DNA from 3 places in the Blautia caccae genome. Region 3 is predicted to be linked to each of the others. Evidence: riboswitches for the same ligand, from Rfam matches in the RefSeq annotation. Region 3 holds a riboswitch; each other region holds the start of a gene.
The links. A riboswitch is a leader RNA that binds a small molecule or an ion and turns the genes downstream of it on or off. The one in region 3 is predicted to bind ZMP and ZTP.

Region 1 (5,866 bases), on a different contig from region 3:
TCTGCAGGATATTGTGATGCTGCCCTTTGTGATCGTAGCTGTACTGACGGTGGTGGTTGCAGGAATCCGGCACAGCGATTTTACAAAAAAGCATCCTTACATCCAGCCCTTCTATACGGAGGAGGAGACAGACCGGTTTAACCGCGTCTTTTCAGTGAGGATCGCAGCAGGTATCGGGATCATTCTGATGAGTATTGTGGCAGATGAACTGCAGAAGTTTCTGCCTGCGCCTTTTGGGGTGGAGGCATCCGCATTTTACAGCTTTGTGATGCTTCTCATGGTCAGTGTGGGTGTTATGCTTCTGGTCCATACAGGCCTTGCAAAAAGCAAATATAATATAGAGGAGTACAATAAAGAGCATGATCCGCTGTACCGTGAGCGTCTGACACCGGAGCAGCTGCGTATGCTGGATGAGGAAAGCCATATGCCGCTGGCTGCCAAATGGTCAGCCTGCATCATGATCGTGACAACGGCAGTTTTCCTGCTCTGGAGTTTTTTGCAGAATGCCTGGCAGGTGAGCTGGGTCCTATTCCCGGTAGGCGGCCTGTTCTGCGGAATCGCTTATATTGTGCTGGGACAGAAAAAATAGAGAAAATGGAGGAAGACACACATGAGTCTTGCAATTGCGACACTGAAGAAGGGGGAGGGACGTTCCCTGAAAGCGGGAGGTCCGTGGGTATATGACAATGAGATCGCCAGTATCCTGGGAAGTTTTGAGAATGGGGATATGGTGATCGTTCACGATTTTGACGGCTATCCCCTGGGCAGAGGATTTATCAATACCAACTCCAAAATCAGAATCCGTATGATGACAAGGAAGTCAGAGCAGGAAATAGATGAGGAATTTCTGAGGAAACGGGTGAGGGATGCCTGGGAATACAGGAAAAAAACAGTGGATACAAGCAGCTGCCGTGTGATCTTCGGTGAGGCGGATTTTCTGCCGGGACTTGTTGTGGATAAATTCTCTGATGTGCTGGTGGTACAGTCACTGGCACTTGGGATTGACAGGCTGAAGGGGAAGATACTGGAACTTCTGAAGGAGGAGATGGCCCGGGACGGTGTGGTGATCCGCGGTGTTTACGAGCGGAGTGACGCCAAGGTGCGAAGACAGGAAGGGATGGAACTGGTAAAAGGATTTATCGGGGAACCCTTTGATACAAAGGTGGAGATTTGCGAGAACGGCGTGAAGTATCTGGTGGATGTGGAAGACGGACAGAAGACCGGATTTTTCCTGGACCAGAAGTACAACAGACTGGCGATCCAGAGATTATGCAGGGATGCAGAGGTGCTGGATTGTTTCACGCATACAGGGTCATTTGCACTGAATGCAGGGATTGCAGGGGCAAAGAGCGTGCTGGGCGTGGATGCCTCAGAACTGGCTGTTGAGCAGGCAAGGGAAAATGCTGCGCTGAACGGGTTGTCAGAGACTGTAAAATTTGTGTGTGAGGATGTGTTTGAGCTGCTTCCCAGGCTGGAGGAGCAGGGGAAGAAGTTCGATGTGGTAATACTGGACCCGCCGGCGTTTACCAAATCGCGGAATTCTGTAAAGAACGCTGTGAAGGGGTATCGGGAAATCAATCTGCGGGCTATGAAGCTTGTGAAGGACGGGGGATTTTTGGCTACCTGTTCCTGTTCGCATTTTATGTCCTATGAGATGTTTACACAGACCATCGGGCAGGCGGCAAGAAATGTGCACAAAAGACTGCGGCAGGTGGAGTACCGGACACAGGCAGCAGATCATCCGATTCTTTGGGCCGCGGAGGAGTCTTATTATTTGAAATTCTATATTTTTCAGGTGTGTGAGGGATAAAAAGAAACGGACAGCAGACTATGCAGAGGGCCAGTCAGATATGGCTGGCCTGTTGGTACCGGCGCGGAGGGGCGCAGCGTATATTAGTGGGGATTTGCTTTTGCGGTAAAGCTGTCATTTTTGATCTTTTGCTCAAAATCCGCTATGGATTCTGCTCTGGCTGCAAAAATTGTCAAAAAAGCGTTGACAAGGGGAGAATTCCGTGATAATGTTTAAATTGCTTATATGACTGACGGAAGTGGAATGAACCACAGGGAGTATAAGTGTTGGAAGCCGACCGTCTGGGCAAGTATGTTCAGAGTGTGGGCTTTTTTTGTTGTTATGAAAAGTTGTCGGTTGGTCGGCAGCAGTTTATTATGGTCAAAATGAGAAGGAGAAGGAATTCATGAAAATGTTATCACTTGAAAATGAATTGAGAGAAAATGCGTACCCGGGCAGGGGAATTGTTATTGGTAAGTCTGAGGATGGAACAAAGGCAGTTACTGCATATTTTATCATGGGCAGAAGTGAGAACAGCAGAAACCGTGTGTTCGTTGAAGAGGGAGAGGGTATCCGCACCCAGGCATTTGACCCGTCTAAGCTGACTGATCCCAGCCTGATTATATATGCACCGGTACGTGTGATCGGAAATAAGACGATTGTCACCAACGGTGACCAGACAGACACTGTCTATGAAGGTATGGAAAAGGGAATCTCCTTTGAGCAGTCCCTGAGAACTCGTGAATTTGAGCCGGACGGCCCTAATTATACACCGAGAATCTCCGGTATCATGCAGGTGGAGAACGGCACATACCACTATGCCATGTCTATTTTAAAGAGCAATAACGGCAATCCTGAGAGCTGCTGCCGTTATACATTTACCTATGAAAACCCGGTTAACGGAGAGGGACATTTCATTCATACTTATATGCATGACGGCAATCCGCTGCCGAGTTTTGAGGGAGAACCGAAGCTGGTGGGAGTTCCCAATGATATCGATGCATTCACAAAAGATGTGTGGGAGAGCCTGAATGAGGACAATAAAGTATCTCTGTTTGTACGTTATATAGATATCGCAACCGGTGAGTATGAAACCAGGATCGTGAATAAAAATAAATAATAGAAAAGCATAAAGGAGAATCGGAATATGAAAGAATTAGCGTTAAAGTACGGATGTAATCCGAACCAGAAACCTTCCAGAATCTATGTGGCTGACGGCAGCGAGCTTCCTATCGAAGTTTTAAGCGGCAAGCCGGGATATATTAATTTCCTGGATGCTTTTAATGGCTGGCAGTTGGTGAAAGAGCTGAAAAAAGCCACAGGGCTTCCGGCAGCGACTTCCTTTAAACATGTGTCTCCGGCAGGCGCGGCAGTGGGACTTCCTATGACAGATGTGCTGAAAAAAATCTACTGGGTAGACGATATGGGCGAGTTATCACCGCTGGCATGTGCCTATGCGAGAGCAAGGGGCGCTGACAGAATGTCCTCCTTCGGAGATTTTATCTCCCTGTCTGATGTGTGTGATAAAGACACAGCAATGCTGATCAAGAGAGAGGTTTCCGACGGTGTTATCGCTCCCGGATATACCGATGAGGCACTGGAAATCCTGAAACAGAAAAAGAACGGCAACTACAATGTGATCAAGATCGACCCGGATTACCAGCCGGCTCCGCTGGAGCATAAAGAGGTATTCGGCATCACATTTGAACAGGGAAGACAGGAGCTTTCCATTGATGATGAGCTGCTTTCCAATATTGTGACAGAGAATAAAGAGATTCCTGCAAATGCGCTGATGGACCTGAAGATCTCTCTGATCACACTGAAATATACACAGTCAAATTCCGTCTGTTTCGTAAAAGACGGACAGGCGATCGGTATCGGCGCAGGCCAGCAGTCACGTGTACACTGTACCCGTCTGGCAGGCCAGAAGGCTGATAACTGGTGGCTGAGACAGTGCCCGAAGGTACTGGATCTGCCGTTTATCGACGGTATCCGCCGTGCTGACAGAGACAATGCCATTGATGTTTACATCGGTGAGGAATATATGGATGTTCTGGCTGACGGAGCATGGGAAAAAATCTTCAAAGAGAAACCGGAAGTGTTCACACGTGAGGAAAAACGCGCATGGCTGGACAAGCTGACAGATGTTACATTAGGTTCTGATGCTTTCTTCCCGTTCTCAGACAATATCGAGCGCGCTTACAAGAGCGGCGTAAAATACATCGCAGAGCCGGGCGGCTCCGTACGCGATGACGCAGTCATTGAGTGCTGCAATAAGTACAATATGGCGATGGCATTTACAGGCATTCGTCTGTTCCATCACTAATTGATTTCGCCTCCGCTTTGGGGCAGAGATAAGACCGGAATTTCCGGTTTTATCCCTGCCTCTTTTTTTATTATGGAAGAAATCGGAATAAAAAAATTCAAAGAAATTTGAAGGAAAAAGACATGAATTTCACTTGTGATATATACGTTTCTGACTTATAATGAAGTCACATAATGTACATTCATAAGAGGAGGAAAACAAGAGATGGAAGGCATGATGAAAGTAGCAATAATGACGGATATCCAGAAGATGGATTTTGAAGAAAGACCCATCCCCCAGCCAAAGGACGACGAGGTTTTGGTAAAGCTGGATTATGTGGGAATCTGCGGTTCTGACCTGCACTATTATGAGACAGGGGCAATCGGGGATTACGTGGTAAAACCGCCTTTCGTACTGGGCCATGAGCCGGGCGGAGTTGTAGTGGAAGTCGGTAAGGATGTTAAGCATCTGCAGGTTGGTGACCGTGTGGCACTGGAGCCGGGAAAAACCTGCGGACAGTGTGAATTCTGCAAGGAAGGCAAGTATAATCTCTGCCCAGACGTGGTATTCTTTGCAACTCCGCCGGTTGACGGTGTGTTCCAGGAATACGTTGCCCATGAGGCAAATCTCTGCTTCAAGCTGCCGGACAATGTCAGCACTCTGGAGGGCGCTCTGATCGAGCCTCTGGCAGTCGGATTCCATGCTGCGATCCAGGGAGATGCTCATCTGGGACAGAAGGCTGTTGTCATGGGCGCAGGCTGTATCGGTCTGGTCTCCATGATGGCTTTAAAGGCCAGAGGTGTCAGCGAAGTTTATGTTGTGGACGTGATGGATAAACGTCTGGAAAAAGCCATGGAGCTGGGTGCCACAGGCGTCATTAACGGTGCAAAAGAGGATGTTGTGGCTAAGGTCAAAGAGCTGACCGGCGGCAGAGGAACCGATGTGGTGATCGAGACTGCAGGCGCGGAAGTGACCTCCAGACAGGCGATCCTTATGGCAAGAAAAGGCTCTACCATTGTGTTCGTGGGATACAGCAGGACAGGGGAAGTGACCCTGCCTATGAGCATTGCCCTTGATAAGGAGCTGACCTTTAAGACCGTATTCCGCTATCGTCATATCTATCCTATGGCGATCCAGGCAGTTGCGGACGGCAAGATCAATCTGAAAGGTATTGTGACAGATGAATTCCCGCTGGATGAAGCGGACAAGGCTATGGAGTTCTCTATGAACAACAAGGCGGATATTGTGAAAGCAGTTATTAAGATTCATGAATAAATAATTAGATAGAAGAGGAGAGCCTCACTGGCAGCGAAATGCCGGTGAGGCTTTTTCTGTGCCGGGAAATCAGGGAGGCGGGACAGAAAAAAGAGGGATTTTATTAGTAAATTGAAAGAAATCATATGAAACTCATGAAACAAAAGTGAAATAAATGAAACAATATTGACATTTTACATGGCTGTTTCTATAATAAGTCTCATAAAGTTGGTTGAAAAGCACAAGGGAAGGGTAGAAAATACTGGAAAACATTGTAAAGTGCACAAAAGAGAGGTGATGTAAATGGGGCAACCATAAGAGATGTGGCGAAAAGAGCAGGAGTATCACCGGCCACTGTTTCAAGATATTTTCACGGGAAGAACATTGTGACAACAGAGGCGGCAAAGCGGATTGAGGAGGCTGTCCGGGAGCTTGCATATACACCTGTGTATAAGCAGAAAAACCCCGGTGTCATAGCTGTTCTGATTCCGAACCTGAAGCTGGCGTATTTCAGCGAG
Region 2 (5,866 bases), on a different contig from region 3:
AAGGTGTGGATGCCGACGCAGCGGATGCTGTGACAGAGGAGAATCTGGAAAAGACCATAGCGCTGGCCAGAGACTTTTCAGGAAGGACAGGAGCTGTGATCGCCATAAGCGGCGCAGTGGATATTGTGACAGATACAAAAAACACATACATAATCAGAAACGGGCATCCCGTCATGGCAAAGATCACTGGCTGCGGATGTATGTTAAGCTCCCTCACCGCAGCCTATCTGGCTGCCAATCCTGACAGAAAGCTGGAGGCCGTGGCTGCTGCTGTCATCACCATGGGCCTGTGCGGGGAGAAGGCATATGAGAAAATGGCAGAGGAGAACAGCGGCAACGCAGGCTGCAGGAATCACCTGATCGATGAAGTATATAAACTGACCGGCCGGGAGCTGGAGAGAGGAGCAAAATATGAATTGCGTTGAGAAGAGAGAGTTGGTGAGGCGTGCCCTGCTTTTGTATGCCATTACGGACCGGTCCTGGGTGGGGGAAATGACACTTTACGAACAGGTTAAGGCGTCCCTGGACGGAGGTATCACGCTTCTGCAGCTCAGGGAAAAGGATATGCCGGATGATGAGTTCCTGCGCGAGGCAAAGGACATGAAGGCGCTGGCGGCCAGCTACCGCGTGCCCTTTATTATCAATGACAATGTGGGTATTGCGCTGGCTGTGGACGCGGACGGGGTACATGTGGGACAAAGCGATATGGAGGCGGGAAGCGCCAGGGAAAAACTGGGCCCTGACAAGATCATAGGCGTCTCTGCAAGAACCGTGGAGCAGGCTTTGCAGGCTGAAAAAATGGGCGCGGATTATCTGGGAGTCGGCGCGGTATTTTCTACCTCTACAAAAGAGGATGCAGATGTGATATCCCGGGAAACACTGCAGGAAATCTGCCGGGCTGTATCCATTCCCGTTGTGGCTATCGGAGGGATCAAGAAAGAGAATTTGATGCAGCTTGCCGGAAGCGGTGCCGCCGGAGTGTCTGTCATATCCGGTATCTACGGACAGCCGGATATCAGAAAAGCCTGTGAGGAGCTGCTGGCTCTGGCGAAGGAGATGACAGAAAAATGAGAGAAATAAAAGGGGCTGTCTTCGATGCGGACGGTACGCTGTTCGACTCTATGGGGCTGTGGGACCGGGCAGGGGAAATCTATCTGAGGCGGAAAGGAATCAGACCCGGGGAGGATACGAAGGAGCAGCTGGAGACCATGACCATGGAGGAATCCGCAGAGTATTTCCGCAGCAGTTACGGGATCCGCCTGGAACGCGATGAGATCATTGACGAATTCAACAGGATGATATATGACTGTTATGAAAAAGTGATTCGGATAAAACCGGGCGTTCTGCAGGTACTGGAGGATTTAAAGAGCCGTAATGTCAGAATGTGCATTGCCACATCTACGGACAGACCTCTGATCGAGGCAGCTCTTAAAAATAATGGGATTGATGGATATTTTACCGGCCTTCTCACCTGTACAGAGGCCGGAGCAGGCAAAAGAAATCCGCGCATTTATGAGCTGGCGATGGGGATTTTAGGTACAAAAAAAGAAGAAACTCTGGTGTTTGAAGATGCATATTTTGCCGCAGAGACAGCAAAAAAATCCGGGTTTACAGTGGCAGTTATACGCGATTTTTATTCGGAAAAGGACAGAGAAAAACTGTTGAAACTGGCAGATATTTATCTTGAAAGCTGGGAAGAATGGGGGAAAAACAGATGAAAAAGGTATTGACGATCGCCGGTTCGGACTGCAGCGGAGGAGCCGGGATACAGGCGGATATTAAGACAATAACCGTTCACAAAATGTACGCCATGAGTGTGATCACAGCTCTCACGGCACAGAATACAACAGGCGTATACGGTATCCGGGAAACAGATGCGGAGTTTGTGGCAAAACAGATGGACTGTGTTTTTACGGATATTCGTCCGGATGCAGTAAAAATCGGTATGATACCCAATGAAAAGATTATCCGTGTGATTGCAGAAAAGCTGAGAACATACCAGGTACAGGATGTAGTTTTAGACCCGGTCATGATTTCCACAAGCGGCAGCAGACTCATGTCCAAAGATGCGCAGGAAGCTCTGAAAGAAGAGCTTTTTCCTCTGGCAGCAGTGGTGACACCAAATCTTATGGAGGCGGAGGCACTCTGCGGATTTTCTGTCAGTACACCGTGTGAGATGGAGCGGGCAGCAGAAAAAATAGCGTGTTACGGTTCCGGCGCTGTCCTTTTAAAAGGCGGACATCTGGCAGATGGAGCTGATGACCTGCTGTATGAGAAAGGAAAATACATCTGGTTCTCTTCAAAGAGGATAGAAAATCCAAATACACACGGAACAGGATGTACACTTTCCTCGGCTATTGCCTGCAATCTTGCCGCCGGATACGCTCTGGAAAGAGCAATTAAGAACGCAAAAAATTATCTGACCGGTGCGCTGCAGGATGGACTTGATCTGGGTGCGGGCAGCGGTCCTTTGAACCACATGTACAGATTACCGCCTTTTGCAAATGGCTATCCATTCCGGTAATAGGTAATCTTTTCTGCAGCAATGTATACTAAAAAGAACATAAAAGTTCTATTCCTTTTATTGACAATTCTTAAAAAAATGCTTTATACTAAAAGTGTTATATGACTGGCGGAAGTGGAATGAACCACAGGGAGTATAACGTTGATTTAGCCGACCGTCTGGGCAGAAGCTGTCTGGATAGGACCGGCTTTTTTTAATGAGTCCGGTCACATTACAGTACAGTTTCCGACACAATTATTGTCTTAGAAGGAGGACTTGCAAAGATGAATAACTTCAAACAATGGGATGGATTTAAAGGTAGAATCTGGAAGGAAGAAGTCAACACACGTGACTTTATCCAGCACAACTACGCGCCGTATGAAGGAAACCAGGACTTCCTGGAAGGACCCACAGAAGCTACGGAAAAACTCTGGTCTGCACTTTCAAAACTGCAGAAAGAGGAACGTGCAAAAGGCGGCGTTCTGGATATGGATACGGAAATCGTATCCTCACTGACTTCCCATGGGCCGGGCTATATCAGTGAAGAATTAAAAGACCTGGAAAAGGTAGTGGGGCTGCAGACCGACAAACCGCTGAAAAGGGCATTTATGCCTTACGGTGGTATCAAAATGGCGGAAGATTCCTGCACATCCAATGGCTACACACCGGCTCCGGAACTTCATAAAATCTTTACAGAATATCACAAAACGCATAATCAGGGTGTTTTCGATGCGTACACACCGGAGATGAAAAAAGCCCGTCATAACAAGATTATCACAGGACTTCCGGATACCTACGGCCGCGGCCGTATTGTAGGTGACTACAGAAGAGTGGCACTTTACGGTATTGATTTCCTGATGGAAAAGAAAAAAGAAGATTACGATAACTGCGGCTGCGGTATCATGACAGATGAGATCATCCGTCAGAGAGAGGAGATCACCATGCAGTACCGCGCTCTGGCCGATATGAAGAAAATGGCTCAAAGCTATGGATACGATATCTCCAAACCGGCCGAGAATGCCAAAGAAGCAGTCCAGTGGCTGTATTTCGGCTATCTGGCAGCCATCAAGACACAGAACGGCGCTGCCATGAGCGTGGGCCGTGTGGGAACCTTCCTGGATATCTATATTCAGAGGGATCTGGAAAATGGCATGCTGACAGAGAAAGAGGCACAGGAACTGGTTGACCATTTTATCATGAAACTGAGAATGGTTAAATTTGCCCGCGTTCCTTCTTACAACCAGCTCTTCTCCGGCGACCCAGTCTGGGCTACCGTGGAGGTGGCAGGTATGGGACAGGACGGCCGTTCCATGGTGACTAAGACGGACTACAGAATCCTTCACACACTGGAGAATATGGGACCTGCGCCGGAACCGAACCTGACGGTCCTCTACTCATCCAGGCTGCCTGAAAACTTCAAGAAATATGCTGCTTATATCTCTGTGGAGACCAGTTCCATCCAGTATGAGAATGATGATGTGATGCGCCCTGTATGGGGAGATGATTACTCCATCTGCTGCTGTGTATCTGCTACACAGACAGGAAAAGAGATGCAGTTCTTCGGTGCCCGGGCAAACCTGGCAAAATGCCTCTTATACGCTGTCAACGGCGGTTTGGATGAGAAGTCAAGAGTGCAGGTTGGACCGGAATACAAACCGATCACCTCCGAATATCTGGAATATGATGAGCTGATCCGTAAATATGAGATCATGATGGACTGGCTGGCAGGACTGTATGTAAATACTCTGAACCTGATCCAGTACATGCATGACAAGTATTACTATGAAGCAGCGGAGATGGCACTGATCGATACCGATGTCCGCAGAACCTTTGCAACAGGAATCGCAGGATTTTCCCATGTGGTGGATTCCCTTTCTGCTGTAAAGTATGCCAAGGTGAAGGTGATACGCGATGAGGAAGGCGTGGCTGTGGATTTCGAGACAGAAGGAGACTTTCCGCGCTACGGAAATGATGATGACCGGGCGGATGATATTGCAGTCTGGCTGCTTCACACATTCCTTGAGAAGCTGAAAAAATACCCCACCTACCGCAATTCCGAGCCTACAACCTCAATCCTGACCATCACATCCAATGTGGTTTACGGCAAGGCCACAGGCGCTCTTCCGGACGGCAGAAAAGCAGGAGAACCCCTTTCACCGGGAGCTAATCCAAGCTACGGTGCTGAGAAAAACGGTCTTCTGGCTTCCTTAAACTCTGTTGCCAAGCTCCCGTATGAGTGGGCACTTGACGGAATTTCCAACACACAGACCATCAATCCGGGTGCCATCGGACATTCCGAGGAGGAGAGGATCAACAATCTGGTCCACATACTGGACGGATACTTTGACCAGGGCGCACACCACTTAAATGTAAATGTGTTTGGCATAGAGAAGCTGGTGGATGCCATGGAACATCCGGAAAAAGAGGAATACGCTAACTTTACCATCCGTGTATCCGGCTATGCGGTGAAATTCATTGACCTGACACGCGAGCAGCAGCTTGATGTGATTGCCCGCTCCGCACATGAGCGCATTTAGTTTGAGAAAAGGCTCCATCCATTCCATAGAAAGCTTCGGTTCCGTGGATGGACCGGGTGTCCGGTTTGTGATCTTTTTGCAGGGGTGCAAAATGCGCTGCCAGTTCTGCCACAATCCGGATACCTGGAGCACCAGTTCCATGGATATGATGTCAGCAGATGAGCTTTTAGGGCAGGCACTGCGCTATAAAGCATACTGGGGAGACAAGGGCGGAATCACTGTCAGCGGCGGGGAACCGCTGCTGCAGATGGATTTCCTGCTGGAGCTTTTTACCAAGGCAAAGGAGAATGGCGTGCATACGGTTCTGGATACATCCGGGAATCCGTTTTCCAGGCACGAGCCGTTTTTCCATAAATTCAACCGCCTTATGGAAGTCACGGATTTACTGCTTCTTGACATAAAAGAGATCGACAGCGAAAAGCATAAGATTCTGACAGGATGCAGCAACGAAAATATCCTGGATATGGCCGGATATCTGGCAGAGATCCGGAAGCCTGTATGGATTCGCCATGTTCTTGTGCCGGAGCGGAACGATTATGACGAAGACCTGATACAACTGGACGCGTTTGTTAAAAGCCTGGGCAATGTACAGCGTTTTGAGGTACTGCCGTATCACACACTGGGGATTTTCAAATGGCAGGATATGCGTATTCCCTACCCCCTGCAGGGAATCGAACCGCCCACAAAAGAGCGGGTGGAGAATGCAAACAGACTGCTTCATACAAGTGAATATACAGGTTATCAAAACGCATAAAAAGAGCGGCAGCGGAAAGACACGGGATTTCTGCTGCCGCTGCCTGTTTTTAGGTATATCTGTAAAATATAG
Region 3 (5,866 bases):
GATGGAAGATACCATATATCCGAAGGTATTGTTCTCCATGAAGTTTATCTTTCCTTTTGCCGCGTTGCAGACTGCATTGAATTCATCAAAATACATACATTTTCCCCCGCTTCTTTAGCTAAATTATGTATACAAAATTCAGGTACGGCTTAACCGTACCTGAATTGTCCTATATTTAGTTTTCAATATGAATTTTGCTTAGAACAGACCGGAAATCTTTCCTGTCTCGTCAACATCGATTCTCTCTGCAGCCGGAACTTTCGGCAGACCGGGCATGGTCATGATCTCTCCGGTAAGAGCAACAATGAAGCCGGCACCTGCGGAAATCTTCAGGTTACGAACTGTTACTTCAAAGTCTTTCGGTGCGCCCAGTTTTGTCTGGTCATCTGTCAGGCTGTACTGTGTCTTAGCCACACAGATCGGGCAGTTTCCATATCCGAGAGCTTCTAACTGAGCAGCCTGTTTCTGCGCATTTGCAGTCAGAACAGCTTTCTTGCCGCCGTAGATCTTCTGAACGATCTGGTTTAACTTGTCCTCAATGCTTCCTTCCAGTTCATAGGAGAAAGTAAAGTCATTCGGTTCTTCCACAAGACGTACCACTTCTTTAGCCAGTGCAACGCCGCCTTCGCCGCCTTTTGCCCAAACTTCGGAAAGTGCAACATTAACGCCCAGTTCTTTACATTTTGCTTCTACCAGGTCAAGCTCTGCCTTGGTATCTGTCGGGAATGCGTTGATTGCAACAACACACGGCAGTTTGTAAACGTTTGTGATATTGCTTACATGTTTCAGTAAGTTCGGGAGACCTTTTTCCAGTGCTTCCAGGTTCTCGTTGTTCAGTTCTGCTTTCGGCACGCCGCCGTTGTATTTCAGGGCACGTACAGTAGCTACGATAACAACTGCGCTCGGTGTCAGGCCAGCCATACGGCATTTGATATCCAGGAATTTCTCTGCGCCTAAGTCAGCACCGAATCCTGCTTCTGTGATAGCGTAATCGCCTAATTTCAGTGCCATCTTGGTAGCGATCACAGAGTTACATCCGTGAGCGATATTAGCGAATGGTCCGCCGTGAACGATTGCGGGTACATGCTCCAGAGTCTGAACCAGGTTCGGTTTCAGAGCGTCTTTCAGCAGTGCGCACATAGCCCCTTCTGCATGTAAGTCATGAGCTGTAACAGGTTTCTGCTCGGAAACCTTACCATATGTATAACCAACGATGATTCTTCCCAGTCTTTCCTTCAGGTCTGTAATGTCTTTTGCCAGACATAGAACAGCCATGATCTCGGAAGCAACTGTGATATCGTATCCGTCTTCTCTCGGACAGCCGTTTGTCTTTCCGCCCAGACCATCAACTACGAAACGAAGCTGGCGGTCATTCATGTCAACACATCTTCTCCAGGTAATCTTTCTTGGGTCAATGTTCAGGTCGTTGCCCTGATAAATATGATTATCCAGCATTGCTGCCAGCAGATTGTTTGCCGCACCGATTGCGTGGAAGTCACCTGTAAAATGCAGGTTGATATCTTCCATTGGAACTACCTGTGCATAACCGCCGCCTGCAGCACCGCCCTTTACACCGAATACCGGTCCCAGGGATGGCTCACGGAGCGCTACCATTACATTTTTACCTAATTTCTGAAGGCCATCAGCCAGACCTACGGTTGTGGTTGTCTTTCCTTCTCCGGCAGGTGTCGGGTTGATAGCTGTAACCAGAACCAGTTTTCCGTTCGGTTTATCAGATTCTTTTAACAGATTGTAGTCAATTTTAGCTTTGTACTTACCGTACTGCTCCAGATATTTATCATCAATACCTGCTTTTTCTGCAATCTTGGTAATTGGCTCCATTGTGCACTCCTGTGCGATTTCGATGTCTGTTTTGAATCCCATGTTAATACCCTCCTTTTCATGGCAATAGTCTTGTTTTCTGCATGATTCCGCCGCTGTCTGCATATGAATGCTTTTGAAAAAAAAGGGCAACATTTGTCAATTACACAATTACAAACGTTGCCCAGACGGTCGGCTCTCACTTACATTTTGATTTCACTGTGGTGCTCCACATTGTAATCCGTCAGAAATCAAAACTATTATTTTGTTATGTCTATAATTTATCACAATTTCCGATTACTGTCAATGCTGTATTATATTAAAAATTCACAACAACATTTCGACAATTTTACTCTATTTTCCGGCGATAAACGTTAATACTTCTTCTTTTTTGGGCATAACACGGAGTGCCCCTTTCTTTGTAGTGATAAGAGAGGAAGCTCCGTTGGAGAATTCCAGCATTTCATAGAGCTGGTCCTCTGTAAGACCCTCAATTCCGTGCTCCAGCACATAATTCAGTGCGCATGCACCGAAGGTATCGCCTGCTCCTGTTGTCTCAATAGTATTCTCCTGCAGGAACGGTGCGTGGAATACTTCCCTGCCCTCATGGAACGCTGTGCTTCCCTCTTTTCCCATGGTCACGTTCATCAGCTTCAGATTCGGATACCGGGACAGCAGCATATGGGCGCCTTCCTTCACATCTTTCGTCCCGGTCATGAATTCCAGCTCTTCCTCGGAAATCTTCAGGAGGTCACATTTTGAAAGACCGTATGCGATCTGTTCTTTTGCAAGCTCCATGCTGCTCCACAGCGGAGGGCGCAGGTTCGGGTCAAAAGAGATGAGAAGTCCCGCTTCTCTAGCAATATCAATAGCCTTTGCAGTCGCCCGGCGCACACCCTCATGGGTCATGGACAGGGTGCCGAAATGAAAGGCTCTGGCTGATTTTATGTATTCTTCGTCTATCTGGTCAACGCTCAGCATCATGTCCGCACCGGGATTTCTGTAAAACGCAAAGTCCCTGTCCCCATCCTCAAAAGTATGGACAAACGCCAGTGTTGTGTGGACTTCCTGATCCTCATACAAATGACTGGTATCGATTCCCAGGCTGTTCAGCGTATTTCTCAGGGATGTACCGAACTGGTCTTTACCCACAACTCCCAGAAAAGATGTCTTTTTTCCAAGATTATTGAGCATAGCCAGCACATTACACGGCGCTCCGCCGGGATTTGCCTCAAAAATGGGGTTGCCCTGTCCGCTCACTCCGTTTTCCGTAAAGTCGATCAAAAGCTCACCAAGCGCGATAACGTCAAAATTCTTGTTCATATATGTTCTCCTTGTCCGTTTTATTCTACTGTGAATTATATTCGTTTTGCCTGCTTTACGCAAGTACCGCGGCACAATTATTCATAAAAAATACATTGTATGTAGAATTATTGTAACTGTTCAGTCAGGTCTGCGCATTTACTGCGCTGACCGTGCAAAAGAGTAGTGGCGGCAGGTATTCGCCCCATCGCGAAGCGATTTTTAATGGGCGAATACCCGTAACGATTCAGCTGGCTGAATAGTTACGAATTATTCTTAATGAATCGAAAGGTTTTCTTTAGAATTTCTTTAAAATTGAACCTGCTAATTCTTTTAAATTCTATGGTGTAATTAAGAAGGTAAGAAAAACGTCGAAATTGAGGTGAATTTTATGAATATATTGAACCAAATATGGGAATATGCCTCCATCTGCCCGGAAAGAACAGCCATCTGCTGCGACGGACAGTCTGTTACTTACAAAGAGCTGGAGTTATATTCTGAGCGTCTGGCCCGTCATATTGAGCAGCAATGCGGACAGAACTATGCCCCCATAGCTGTATACGGCCACAAACATCCCCTGATGCCTGCGGCATTTCTGGCCTGTGTCAAATCAGGCAGGGCTTACTGCCCCATTGACACCTCAGTGCCGGACTCCCGGGTGGAAATGATCCTGGATGCCCTGGATTCCCCGATTCTTCTCTCCCTCTCTCCTCTCCATGCGGACTGCAGGGATAAACGAATCCTTTCCCTGCAGGATATTGATGTCATGGTACATACAGATTTGTCCCGCATGGATAACCGCATGGGCGATACCGTACCCGAACCGGTTTCCGGGGATGATATCTTTTATATCATATTTACTTCCGGAAGCACAGGAACCCCAAAGGGCGTCACAATCACGGAAAGGAATCTCAGCAATTTCCTGGACTGGTCCATCACCCTGGGAACCTCCACCAATGCCAAAAAGGGAAAGGTATTCCTGAATCAGGCCCCCTTTTCCTTTGATCTGTCCGTAATGGATCTGTATACATGCCTTGCGGTGGGCGGAACTCTCTGGTGTCTGACAAAGGATGTGCAGAAGGATTACCAGAAACTGCTGGAATCCCTGAAACGATCGGATGCCGCAATTATGGTTTCCACACCATCCTTTGCCGATGTGTGCCTGTCAGACCCGGCTTTTGCACAGACGGCTCTGCCAAACCTTGGCCTGTTTCTGTTCTGCGGGGAAACCCTTGCCAACCGGACAGCCCGCAGGCTTCTGGAGCGTTTCCCCTCTGCAAAAGTCATGAACACCTACGGTCCCACGGAGTCCACCGTGGCTGTCACTCAGGTGGAAATAACGCCAGAGCTGGCTGCCGGCACTTCCCCTCTGCCTGTAGGCAGGCCAAAACCCGGCACCACACTGCAGATCTGCGGTCCCGACGGGCGCGTACTTCCTGAGGGAGAAAAAGGGGAGATCATCATACTGGGCAATACCGTAAGCCCCGGCTATTATCAGAACACACTGCAGACAGAAAAGCACTTTTTTACATACACAGAAGAGGGAATCCCCGCACAGGGATACCGCACAGGGGACAAAGGATATCTGAAAGACGGCATGCTATATTACTGCGGACGCATAGACCTGCAGATCAAGCTGCACGGATACAGAATCGAGCTGGAGGATATAGAGAACAATCTTCTCCGTCTCCCCCAGATAGAAAAAGCTGCCGTACTCCCCAACATAAAAGACGGGCGTGTCAAAAGCATCAGTGCCTATCTGGTCTGCCCCGGCATGACGGCGCCGGAGCGTACTTACGCGGAAATGCTGAAAGAGAGTCTGCGCACCTTCCTTCCGGAATACATGATACCGAAAAAACTCATCTTCATGGACAGGCTTCCCATGACCGGAAATGGCAAGGTTGACAGAAAGGCCCTCGGGAGCGCAGTTCTTTGAGTTTTTATGAAGGGCTTTCCTTCTTTATCTGCCTCTTTTTATTCCTGATTCCTGCCGTCATTCTGGGCATCATGGAAAAAAAGATGGGGCATTATACCCTGGCCGTATCCCTGGTCTTCATAGTACTGGTCTTCGGCCACAGCCCCGGACAGTTCCTCTATCTGCTTCTCTTTTACGGATGGTCCTATCTGGTGGTGCGCGGCTACGCTGCTGTCCGCGCCAAAAACGGCAGGAATGAAAAACAATACTACCTGTTCCTGGCAGCCATGCTGCTGCCCCTTATATTATGTAAACTATCGCCGCTGTTCCATATGAACATATTCGGATTCACCGGCATTTCCTATATGAGTTTCCGCAGCATCCAGATGGTCATAGAGATTTACGACGGAATCATTTTGGAGGTCCCACTCCTGGAATTTTCAGGATTCCTTCTTTTCTTTCCCTCCATCAGCTCCGGTCCCATTGACAGAAGCCGCCGGTTTCACGATGACTGGATGCGCATCCTGCCAAGGGCAGAATATCTGGACATGCTGGCAGAAGGTATCTTCAAACTACTGCTGGGCCTGGTCTACAAGCTGGCGCTGGGCACCCAGCTCTACACCCTTCTCACTATATGTGAGCAGTCCATGGGACGCCGGGACGCCCCCTGGTATTTCGCCGCAGGCTACGCCTGGCTGTACGGCTTCTACCTGTTCTTTGATTTTGCAGGCTATTCCCTCATGGCAGTGGGAACCGCCTATATTCTGGGTGTCAGGCTGCCGGACAACTTCCGCGCTCCATTTCGGAGCCTGGATATAAAAGAGTTCT

Region 1: it holds a riboswitch for ZMP and ZTP, as region 3 does, so the genes downstream of both, WMO65_RS17145 (IMP cyclohydrolase) here and WMO65_RS22190 (formate--tetrahydrofolate ligase) in region 3, are expected to answer to the same signal.
Region 2: it holds a riboswitch for ZMP and ZTP, as region 3 does, so the genes downstream of both, pflB (formate C-acetyltransferase) here and WMO65_RS22190 (formate--tetrahydrofolate ligase) in region 3, are expected to answer to the same signal.

Annotation. Positions count from the first base shown of each region.
Region 1 is NZ_JBBMFP010000016.1:78,180-84,045, forward strand. Features, by position in the region: gene WMO65_RS17135 (helix-turn-helix transcriptional regulator) at 1-589, shown strand, start outside; gene WMO65_RS17140 (class I SAM-dependent rRNA methyltransferase) at 611-1,810, shown strand; ZMP/ZTP riboswitch at 2,026-2,104, shown strand; gene WMO65_RS17145 (IMP cyclohydrolase) at 2,196-2,909, shown strand; gene WMO65_RS17150 (phosphoribosylaminoimidazolecarboxamide formyltransferase) at 2,937-4,115, shown strand; gene WMO65_RS17155 (NAD(P)-dependent alcohol dehydrogenase) at 4,320-5,369, shown strand; gene WMO65_RS17160 (LacI family DNA-binding transcriptional regulator) at 5,663-5,866, shown strand, end outside.
Region 2 is NZ_JBBMFP010000009.1:129,823-135,688, reverse strand. Features, by position in the region: gene thiM (hydroxyethylthiazole kinase) at 1-425, shown strand, start outside; gene thiE (thiamine phosphate synthase) at 412-1,071, shown strand; gene WMO65_RS11895 (HAD family hydrolase) at 1,068-1,718, shown strand; gene thiD (bifunctional hydroxymethylpyrimidine kinase/phosphomethylpyrimidine kinase) at 1,715-2,524, shown strand; ZMP/ZTP riboswitch at 2,616-2,695, shown strand; gene pflB (formate C-acetyltransferase) at 2,788-5,040, shown strand; gene pflA (pyruvate formate-lyase-activating protein) at 5,027-5,794, shown strand.
Region 3 is NZ_JBBMFP010000027.1:35,310-41,175, reverse strand. Features, by position in the region: gene WMO65_RS22195 (formate/nitrite transporter family protein) at 1-96, opposite strand, end outside; gene WMO65_RS22190 (formate--tetrahydrofolate ligase) at 199-1,884, opposite strand; ZMP/ZTP riboswitch at 1,997-2,083, opposite strand; gene WMO65_RS22185 (carbohydrate kinase family protein) at 2,176-3,144, opposite strand; gene dltA (D-alanine--poly(phosphoribitol) ligase subunit DltA) at 3,515-5,059, shown strand; gene dltB (D-alanyl-lipoteichoic acid biosynthesis protein DltB) at 5,056-5,866, shown strand, end outside.